DNA from 2 places in the Lysinibacillus sp. NPDC097279 genome. Region 2 is predicted to be linked to the other one. Evidence: riboswitches for the same ligand, from Rfam matches in the RefSeq annotation. Region 2 holds a riboswitch; the other holds the start of a gene.
What was found. A riboswitch is a leader RNA that binds a small molecule or an ion and turns the genes downstream of it on or off. The one in region 2 is predicted to bind cyclic di-AMP.
Positions count from the first base shown of each region.

Region 1: linked by a shared signal. The riboswitch ahead of ACIQ1H_RS13880 (APC family permease) and the one ahead of ACIQ1H_RS12485 (MFS transporter) in region 2 are both predicted to bind cyclic di-AMP.

Region 1 is NZ_JBIWDA010000003.1:14,354-18,794, reverse strand. It holds gene ACIQ1H_RS13880 (APC family permease) at 87-1,910, opposite strand; cyclic di-AMP (ydaO/yuaA leader) riboswitch at 2,090-2,236, opposite strand; gene ACIQ1H_RS13875 (Nramp family divalent metal transporter) at 2,580-3,845, shown strand; gene ACIQ1H_RS13870 (DMT family transporter) at 4,192-4,441, opposite strand, start outside.
Region 2 is NZ_JBIWDA010000002.1:488,143-492,583, forward strand. It holds gene ACIQ1H_RS12480 (M20 metallopeptidase family protein) at 1-701, opposite strand, end outside; gene ACIQ1H_RS12485 (MFS transporter) at 716-1,984, opposite strand; cyclic di-AMP (ydaO/yuaA leader) riboswitch at 2,219-2,365, opposite strand; gene ACIQ1H_RS12490 (S-ribosylhomocysteine lyase) at 2,660-3,130, shown strand; gene ACIQ1H_RS12495 (alpha/beta hydrolase) at 3,199-4,170, opposite strand; gene ACIQ1H_RS12500 (acetyl-CoA C-acetyltransferase) at 4,422-4,441, shown strand, end outside.

The DNA.
Region 1 (4,441 bases), on a different contig from region 2:
GGTATTTACGCATTTTTTTTGCGTAAACGTTCGTGTTTTCAATCAATGCTCTGATTATATCAGACTATTTTAGACCTTGCTAGTCATTATTTCGATAAATGGAAAGGTACAGTCATAATGACGACATTTTTGTGAAATAACAGCGATGTTCGAATTAATAGACTCGATTGATTGTGTAGCATATGCTGCCAACCTTTCTTCGGTAAAAACTGTGGAATAACCACTGTTACTTGGTAGTCAGTTTTCGCATATTGGTGTTCCACCTTATCGATAAATTTTTTCAAAGGCTGCGTGATGCTACGATATGGCGAATAGTAAGTGACAAGTCGCACATCTGGCTGCCACGCCTTCCATTTGTCCTCAAAGGCTTTTGCATCTGCTTGATCGAATGCTACATAAAAGGCAATTATTTTATCAACATTTAAAGATTGTGCATAATGCAGTGAATTTTCCACCACTTTTGTAATTCCCGCAACAGGTACGACAAAGACATTTCCCTCTACTTTCGGTAATGCTTCACCATTAAGTCGTAGTTGTTCCCCCACTGCGTTGTAATGATGCTTAATGCGATGAAACATCCAAATAATAAGCGGTAAAAAGATAAATACCGGCCATACTTGGGGTAGCTTTGTGACAAAAAACATCATTGCTACTACAAAGGAAATAACTGCCCCTATTGTATTGATAACAAATTTCATTCCCCAGCCATTAGGTTTTTCACGCCACCATTTTCGCATCATGCCAGATTGCGCTAATGTAAATGGTATAAATACACCTACAGCATAGAGTGGAATTAACTGCTCTGTTGTACCATCAAACAAAATAATGAGCACAATAGCAGCTAGCCCGAGCATCATAATCCCATTGGAATAGCCAAGTCGATCTCCACGAATTTGAAATATTCTTGGAATAAAGCCGTCTTTCGATAAATTGACTGCCAGTAACGGAAAGGCAGAATAGCCTGTATTCGCAGCGAGCACTAAAATCATCGCTGTTGTTCCTTGCACAATATAATAAAATCCATTACGTCCAACACTCGCTTCAGCAATTTGAGAGACGACTGTTGCTTGGGCATTCGGAGCGACTCCGTAGAAATAAGCTAGACTGACAATGCCAATAAACAGTACTGCTAAAATACTCCCCATCGCTAATAGCGTTTTTGCTGCATTAACGGGGGCAGGACTTTTGAAATTTGGAATGGCATTCGATATTGCCTCTACACCTGTTAATGCTGAGCTTCCTGAGGCGAATGCCTTTAGTAATAAAAACAAACTAATGCCCGCAACAGGCGTCCCAATTTTAGGATGTAAATCTGCTGGCACTTGCCCCGTTGCTACATTATAGATCCCCATGCCGATAAGCAATAACATGACAACGACAAATAAATAAACTGGATACGCTAAAATAGAAGCTGATTCAGTAACCCCTCGTAAATTTAATATCGTTAAACAAATAACAAAAAACACAGCAATTGGAACGTTATAGGCATGCAAACTTGGGAATGCTGAAGTAATAGCATCTGTCCCTGCTGAAACACTAACTGCCACAGTTAAAATATAATCAACGAGTAATGAACCACCCGCTACAAGTCCTGCATTCACACCTAAATTTTCGCGGGACACGACATATGCCCCACCACCGTGTGGATAAGCGAAAATAACTTGTCGATACGATAAAGTGAGTGCCACAAGCAGCACCACTACCCCTGCTGCTATCGGTAACGAATACCAAAAGGCAACCGTACTGACAGTCATCAGGACAATTAAAATTTGCTCTGGACCGTATGCCACTGATGATAAAGCATCAGATGATAATATGGCCAAAGCCTTTGTTTTACTTAGCTTTTGTTCCCCCAATGCATCGGATTTCAATGGTTTACCGATAACATAACGTTTGAATGAATTTTTCATCCTTTACACCTTCTAGATTCATAGAATGTGTTTCGCATTTCTAAATCGATTACACCTTCGCATAATCGGTCTCTTTCTATCTACTGGGGCTTTTTTGTATAGAATGCCATCAAAAAAAACGTCTACAAGTCATCACTAAATACGACTTGTAGACGCTCTAACGTCTGACAAGCTCCAACTTTTCTGCTCTTAACGCTTACGAGGTTAGCTGTCGGATTCGGGCCTGAGTAGCCCTACTCTTCAAAAAGAGATTCACCCCAAGAATTGTTTGCACAATCCATCAAAATTGGGTCCCCCGCGTTTAATTGCTTCAGCGATTTAGAAATTTGAAACTTTTATAATGATGTCATATTACGCCTGTAAATAAAAAAAGTAAAGAAGATATTGCCCGCTTTTCGTAAATTTTTTTATATCCACATGGACAAGCTTATATCAGTGGTTTATCGGCGTTTCGGCGTGGTTTATCGGCGTTTCGGCGTGGTTTATCGGCGATTTTCACTGTTTTACGGGCGATTTCGCTGGCCTTATCGGCGATTTTCAAAATTTACAAAAAAAATAATGAGCAAACTTCTTCACATTTTTAAGTTCTAGCTATAGAATAGTAGTATTATTATTTTCCTATAGGAAACTTTATTTCATTTACGATACTTTTTGAAACGAGGGAACAAGATGGCCTATAAACAGATGACAAAACCAGCAGCAGAAGCTGTTTTAGATGGAGACATAAAAGGCTGGCGGCGTATTTTACCCTTTCTCGGTCCAGCATTTATTGCAGCGGTTGCCTATATAGATCCCGGCAACTTTGCCACAAATATTACGGCTGGCTCGCAGTATGGTTATTTACTACTTTGGGTTATTGCCTTTTCAAATTTAATGGCTGTGCTAATTCAGTCTTTATCAGCAAAACTCGGTATAGCTACCGGAAAAAACTTACCAGAAGTAGCAAGGGAGAATTTTTCTAAAAAAACTTCTATATTTTTATGGATACAGGCTGAACTTGTAATTATTGCTACCGACCTAGCTGAATTTATCGGTGCGGCCCTCGGTCTATACTTATTATTTGATATTCCGATGCTACCTGCCGCACTTATTACAGCAATTGGTTCATTTGCAATTTTAGAGCTACAGCGCAGAGGCTTTAGAGCATTTGAAGCAGGTATTTCAGGAATGGTACTAATTGTTGTGTTAGCATTTGCGTTCCAGACATTTTTAGCTCAACCAAATTGGGGTGATGTGACAATAGGCATGCTGACACCACAATTTGACGGTGTCGATTCACTGTTACTTGCAACAGGTATTTTAGGGGCAACTGTTATGCCCCACGCAATCTATTTGCACTCTTCTTTAACACAAAGTCGTGTCGTTGGTCGCAACGATAATGAAAAACGACGTATTTTCCGCTTTGAGTTTATCGATATTGTGATTGCAATGATTATTGCTGGTGCGATTAACATGAGTATGCTAATCATTGCAGCAGCAGTGTTCCATACGCAAGGCCTAGTAGTTGAAGATTTAGATATCGCCTATAACGGATTACGAGAGGCTCTTGGACCGATGGCGGCAGTATCTTTCGGACTTGGATTACTCATTGCAGGGCTTGCAAGCTCTTCTGTTGGTACATTAGCAGGCGACGTTGTTATGCAAGGCTTCATTCAACGAAAAATTCCTCTATATTTACGTAGAGCAATTACAATGATTCCACCTTTGGCTATTATTGCAGCGGGGGTCAATGCAACTTATGCGCTTGTTTTAAGTCAAGTAATCCTGTCATTCGGTATTGCTTTTGCGCTTATCCCGCTTGTGATGTTTACAAGTAAAAAGGACATTATGGGTAGCCTAGTCAATCACCGTATCACAACTATACTTGGGTGGTTTGTCGTTGTAATAGTAGTTACGTTAAATATCTACTTATTATGGGAAACGCTATTTGCTTAGGTTGCTGGGACATTAAGCTAGCGGAGCAGAGGTTAGGGTGGGTGACTGGCACTCATACAATTTCCTTGCTAGCCCTGTATTTTATAATTTAGACTCCTGCGGGAACAGCACGTAGCGTAAGCCGCAACAAACCGCGCGTTAGCGGGAGTAGCGCCTTACGTCGTGCCCGTGGTAAGCGAATTGGATTTTTACGATTGAGGGGCCGATAGTATGCTGCGTATTTATGCTGAGTGCCAGGCACTAAAACAATTACACTCTCCGTAGCGAACATCCACGGCATAGCAAAAAGTGATAGATTGACGGCAGTCAATCTATCACTTTTTCTCTTTGTCTTAGACTCTCGCTTTTAAGAAAGTGCCTTTAACCCTACGACACCAATGATGATACAGCATACACTTGCTAAGCGGCCTTTACTTTTTGACTCACCAAAAAACATCATATTGATTAAGACCGCCCCTGCCGTACCAATGCCTATCCATACCGCATAAGCCGTACTCGTTTGTAAAAATTCAAATGATTTATATAAAAAGGTAAGTGACGCAGCAAATCCCCCTACATAGAGCACCATGCTTATAAATCCCTTTTTTGTACTATAT
Region 2 (4,441 bases):
AGGACAGCTCTTTCTTTAGGATCGATTTCCTTGCTAACTAGTGTATTCATTTGATTGTAAATCGCATTGACAATCATTAATGGATCAATGGCATTTTGCGGCTCAGAGCTGTGTCCACCTTTACCTTGCACTTTTAGAAAGAAGCCATCTAATGATGAAGCGGCGATGCCTGGTTTGTAGCCAAATTTCCCTACTTCTAAATCTGGCGTGACATGGAGGGCAAGGGCAGCATCGACTTTTGGATGTTCGAGTAAGCCATTTTCTATCATATCTTTTGCACCAAGACCAATTTCCTCGGCGGGCTGGAACATTATTTTGACAGTACCTTTGATATCTTTTTCTTTCTCTTTTAGAAGCTTTGCAGCGCCGAGCATGAACGTCGTATGGATGTCATGGCCGCAAGTATGCGCTAATCCATTTGTTGATTTAAACGGTAAATCCGTGTTTTCCTCCATCGGTAATGCGTCCATATCGCCTCTTAGTAAAATTGTTTTCCCGTTGCCATTACCAATCGTCACAACAAGCCCCGCTTGCCCTACTTTTTGAGGTGTTAGGCCCATAGAAAGTAATGTTTTTTCAACGTAAGCGACTGTATTTGGTAGATCGAATCCAATCTCTGGATGTTGATGTAGATGTCTACGATGCTGAATGAATTCTTCTTGAAAATGTTCCGCCATTAGTAATGTTTCATGTTTCGTCATATGAATACACCTCTCTAGTCTAATGAATATTCTATATCTGAAGTCGTATTAACTTTAGGTTTTGTTTTAATGGCAATGACAAACAATGCAAATAAAACGATTGAAAGTACAATTAAGACATTTAACAGTAATCCATAGGAATGATTAATATTATAAATGGCTCCAGAAACTATTGGTGTCAGTGCAGCGCCTAATGAGGAGAATAATGACACAATCCCGAATTTCGCGCTATATTCTTTTTCCCCAAATAGTGATGAAGTTAAGTAAGCAGGTGTAACTGTAACGGCCGTCGCCCCAAATCCAGTAAATATCGTATACAGGATACCAGGTATTAATAGGTCGCCTCTCATTAAAAATAAAAAGCTTACTAAACCAGAGCCACAAATAATAAGTAATGTCGTAATAGTACCCAACTTATCATATAAGCGACCGACTAATAACTTTCCGATAATTACCATTGCTGAACCTAAAGAGAGTAATAATGCAGCATGTTGAGGTGTGCCACCAATATCCTTTAAATAAGGTGCAAGGTTAATGATCATCCCATTGACGACAACACCACCGACAACAATTGCCGCACAAAGTGCCCAAAATGATACAGATCTAAGTGCTTCTCTTTGTGAAAGCCCTTCTACTGATTGTGAAGGTGTCGCAATATTTTTTATTTCACCTAGTGGAACGAGCCCTTTATCTGCAGGCTTAAGTCGAATAACAAACAAGGCCATAGGTATGATTAACACAAACATTGAAATACCCGTAATGAGGTAAGCACTTCTCCAACCGTAATCTGTAATAAGCCAGTTTAAAATAGGGCTAAGAATGACACCGCCAAGCCCACTCCCAGCTAGTGCAATCCCTAAACATAATCCACGCTTTTCGTTAAACCAATTTGTAATTAATACTGGTGCAGGAATAAGTGCAGCTCCAGCCAAAGAAGCCCCCATTAGCACTGCGAATAAGTAAAAGTGCATCGCAGTCGTCGCAAATGAAAATCCTACATAGGAAATGGTGCCAAGCGTCGTAAATATCGTCAAATAAAGACGAATGTCCATTTTCCTCATTACTTTTCCAGCAATCGGGCAAAAAACCATTGATACTAAAGCCATAATCGTATAATACGTCATAAATTCAGTTCGTCCAATGCCCAATTCTTCCGTTACTGGGACAGTATAAAGTGACACTAAATTAATAATTGGTGCATATAAAAATGTCATAATCATGACACATGCCACTACAATCCACCAACCATAAAAGATGCCTTTTTTCTCTTGTTGAGTAGTCATATTGGTTTCCTCCGTTTTTACTTAGTAATCGGGGCATTCCGCTAGTAGATTAGTGACGTTGAATCCGTTTTCAATTATCTCTAACATAATAAATGGCGATACCGACGATTGTTTCATCACGCTTTCTAATTCATTAAAAAGTAATGATGGGGAGTTTTGGAGGTTGTATTGATCATAAGTATTTTAAAGCCCTAAGACCTGTAGATACATCATTTTCAAATGTACAAGCTCCATCTTCCTTCTCATTTAACGCTTACGAGGTTAGCTGACGGATTCGGGCCTTTGAGTAGCCCTACCTTAACAAGGATTCACCCCTTGGATTGAATGTTCATCCAAAAAATTTGGTTCCCCCGCATCCATTGGTTTCAGCGATCTAGAAAGTTGAAACTGCTATGATACTACTATTACAAGAAAAGTTAGTAAATACAGAAAATTTTTTTGACAAATTAGAAGAAAAATTTTTTTACTTAATAAAACCTTTTATCAATAGGGTATTAGATAAACGATAAATAAAAGAAAGAAAATATTTTTTCAAAAGGAAGAAGATTTAGATTGTTATAATTTATAAAATTTGTGTAAGGCTTCAACCTAATTATCATTCTATTTTAAAAATTTACACATTTCATAGAAAACTAGTTATAATAGTTAGTATTGTAAGAAAAGGAGCTGTTAGCAATGGAACGCGAAAAAACAAATGTGGAAAGTTTTGATTTAGACCATACGAAGGTAAAAGCACCTTATGTTCGATTAGCGGGTGTAAAAGTAGGGAAAAGCGGCGATGAAGTCTATAAATACGATATTCGCTTCAAACAACCTAACAAGGAACATATGGAAATGCCGGCACTCCATTCTTTAGAGCATTTATCGGCAGATCTTATTCGTAATTATTCCGACCATATTGTCGATTTCAGTCCAATGGGTTGTCAAACAGGCTTTTATGTATCGTTAATTAATCATAATGATTATGATGACTTACTAACGATTTTAGAAAAAACATTTACAGATGTGACGAATGCAACTGCTGTACCAGCATGTAATGAAGTGCAATGTGGCTGGGCAGCAAGTCATAGCCTTGAAGGCGCAAAAGCGCTTGCACAAGAATTTTTAGCAAAACGTGATGAATGGCATATCGTTTTTGCAGAATAATAAAAAACCTTGCAAATTGTAAAATGTCCGTTATGTAGATGGACATTTTGCTTTGCAAGGTTTTTCATTTAACGATGAAAAGGGATGACATTGGAAGAGGAAGAATCGTAATTAATTTTTTGATAAATAAAACTTTCTAAAAAGTCATGTATTAGATCTTCGTAGTCAGCCATATTTTCATTAAAGGACTGAGCGTGTGCACCTTTGTCAAAAAGCTTTAACTTTTTCGGTCCAGTCTTCTTATTATATAAATCGAGTGACATGGAGGCTGGAATAAATGTATCTGGAATACTATGGATAAAGAGAACGGGCTTTTCGATGTGTGATACAGCTTCAGAAGGCGTTACACTTTTGAATGAATACCCATCACGTAGTCGTATGAAGAAATCGGCGAAACGAATTGGGATTATTGAACCATATTTAAATTCTGTCTTGGCAATTTGTTTAAGTAGCATGGAAAAATCTGAAAAGGCACAATCAGCAATATAAAAATCTGCCCCATCTTCAACTGTTCCCGCATACAACAGCATTGTTGCCGCACCCATTGATTCGCCATGAATACCAAGGATAGCATTATCACCAATCATCGCTTTGACGGTTTTTACAACAGCATCTAAGTCATTTTTTTCATAGTAGCCATAGCTTGTTGTTTTACCGCCCGAGTCCCCATGTCTTCGATGGTCAAAAATTACGGAGTTGTATCCTAGTCGTTCAAAAAGACGTGCGTATTTGACCGAGTTGATTTTATTTTCTGTAACGCCATGGCAAATAATCATTGTATTATTGGTTTGCAGAGGTTGGAACATAATACCGCGAATGGAGTAGCCATTGGGAGAGTCAATATTCAATTCGCATTTAAAATTTTTATTGTACCAAGCTTCGTCAAAACGTTTGGCAGTTGTTTCACGTTCACGAATAAATTCAGGGTCTTTTTGTTGAATGTACATTAATTTATTGGAAAGCGCAAAGCCGAACAACCCTGTTGCAGCAGCGGCGAGCGTCGTTGTAATACCTGAAAATAAAAGCATTTTCTTTTTCATCTTCAATACCTCCACGACTTCTTTCTTTGTATGTCTAGGCATTTGTCCTTAAAAGGGAAATGCACGTTTCTTAATAGTAATGTTCCCAACTCCGTTTGTTTAAAACACGACAACATTTTACAACAACTTGTGAAATACTGCGATTATTTCTGTTATCGAAAATCGTCAAAACATTTGTTAAAATATAGTTATCTGCTAGTAGCATATGCATGCAGTGTTGATTTTTGAACGGGGAAAAGGGGAGAATGATTATGACAAACGAGGTAGTGAT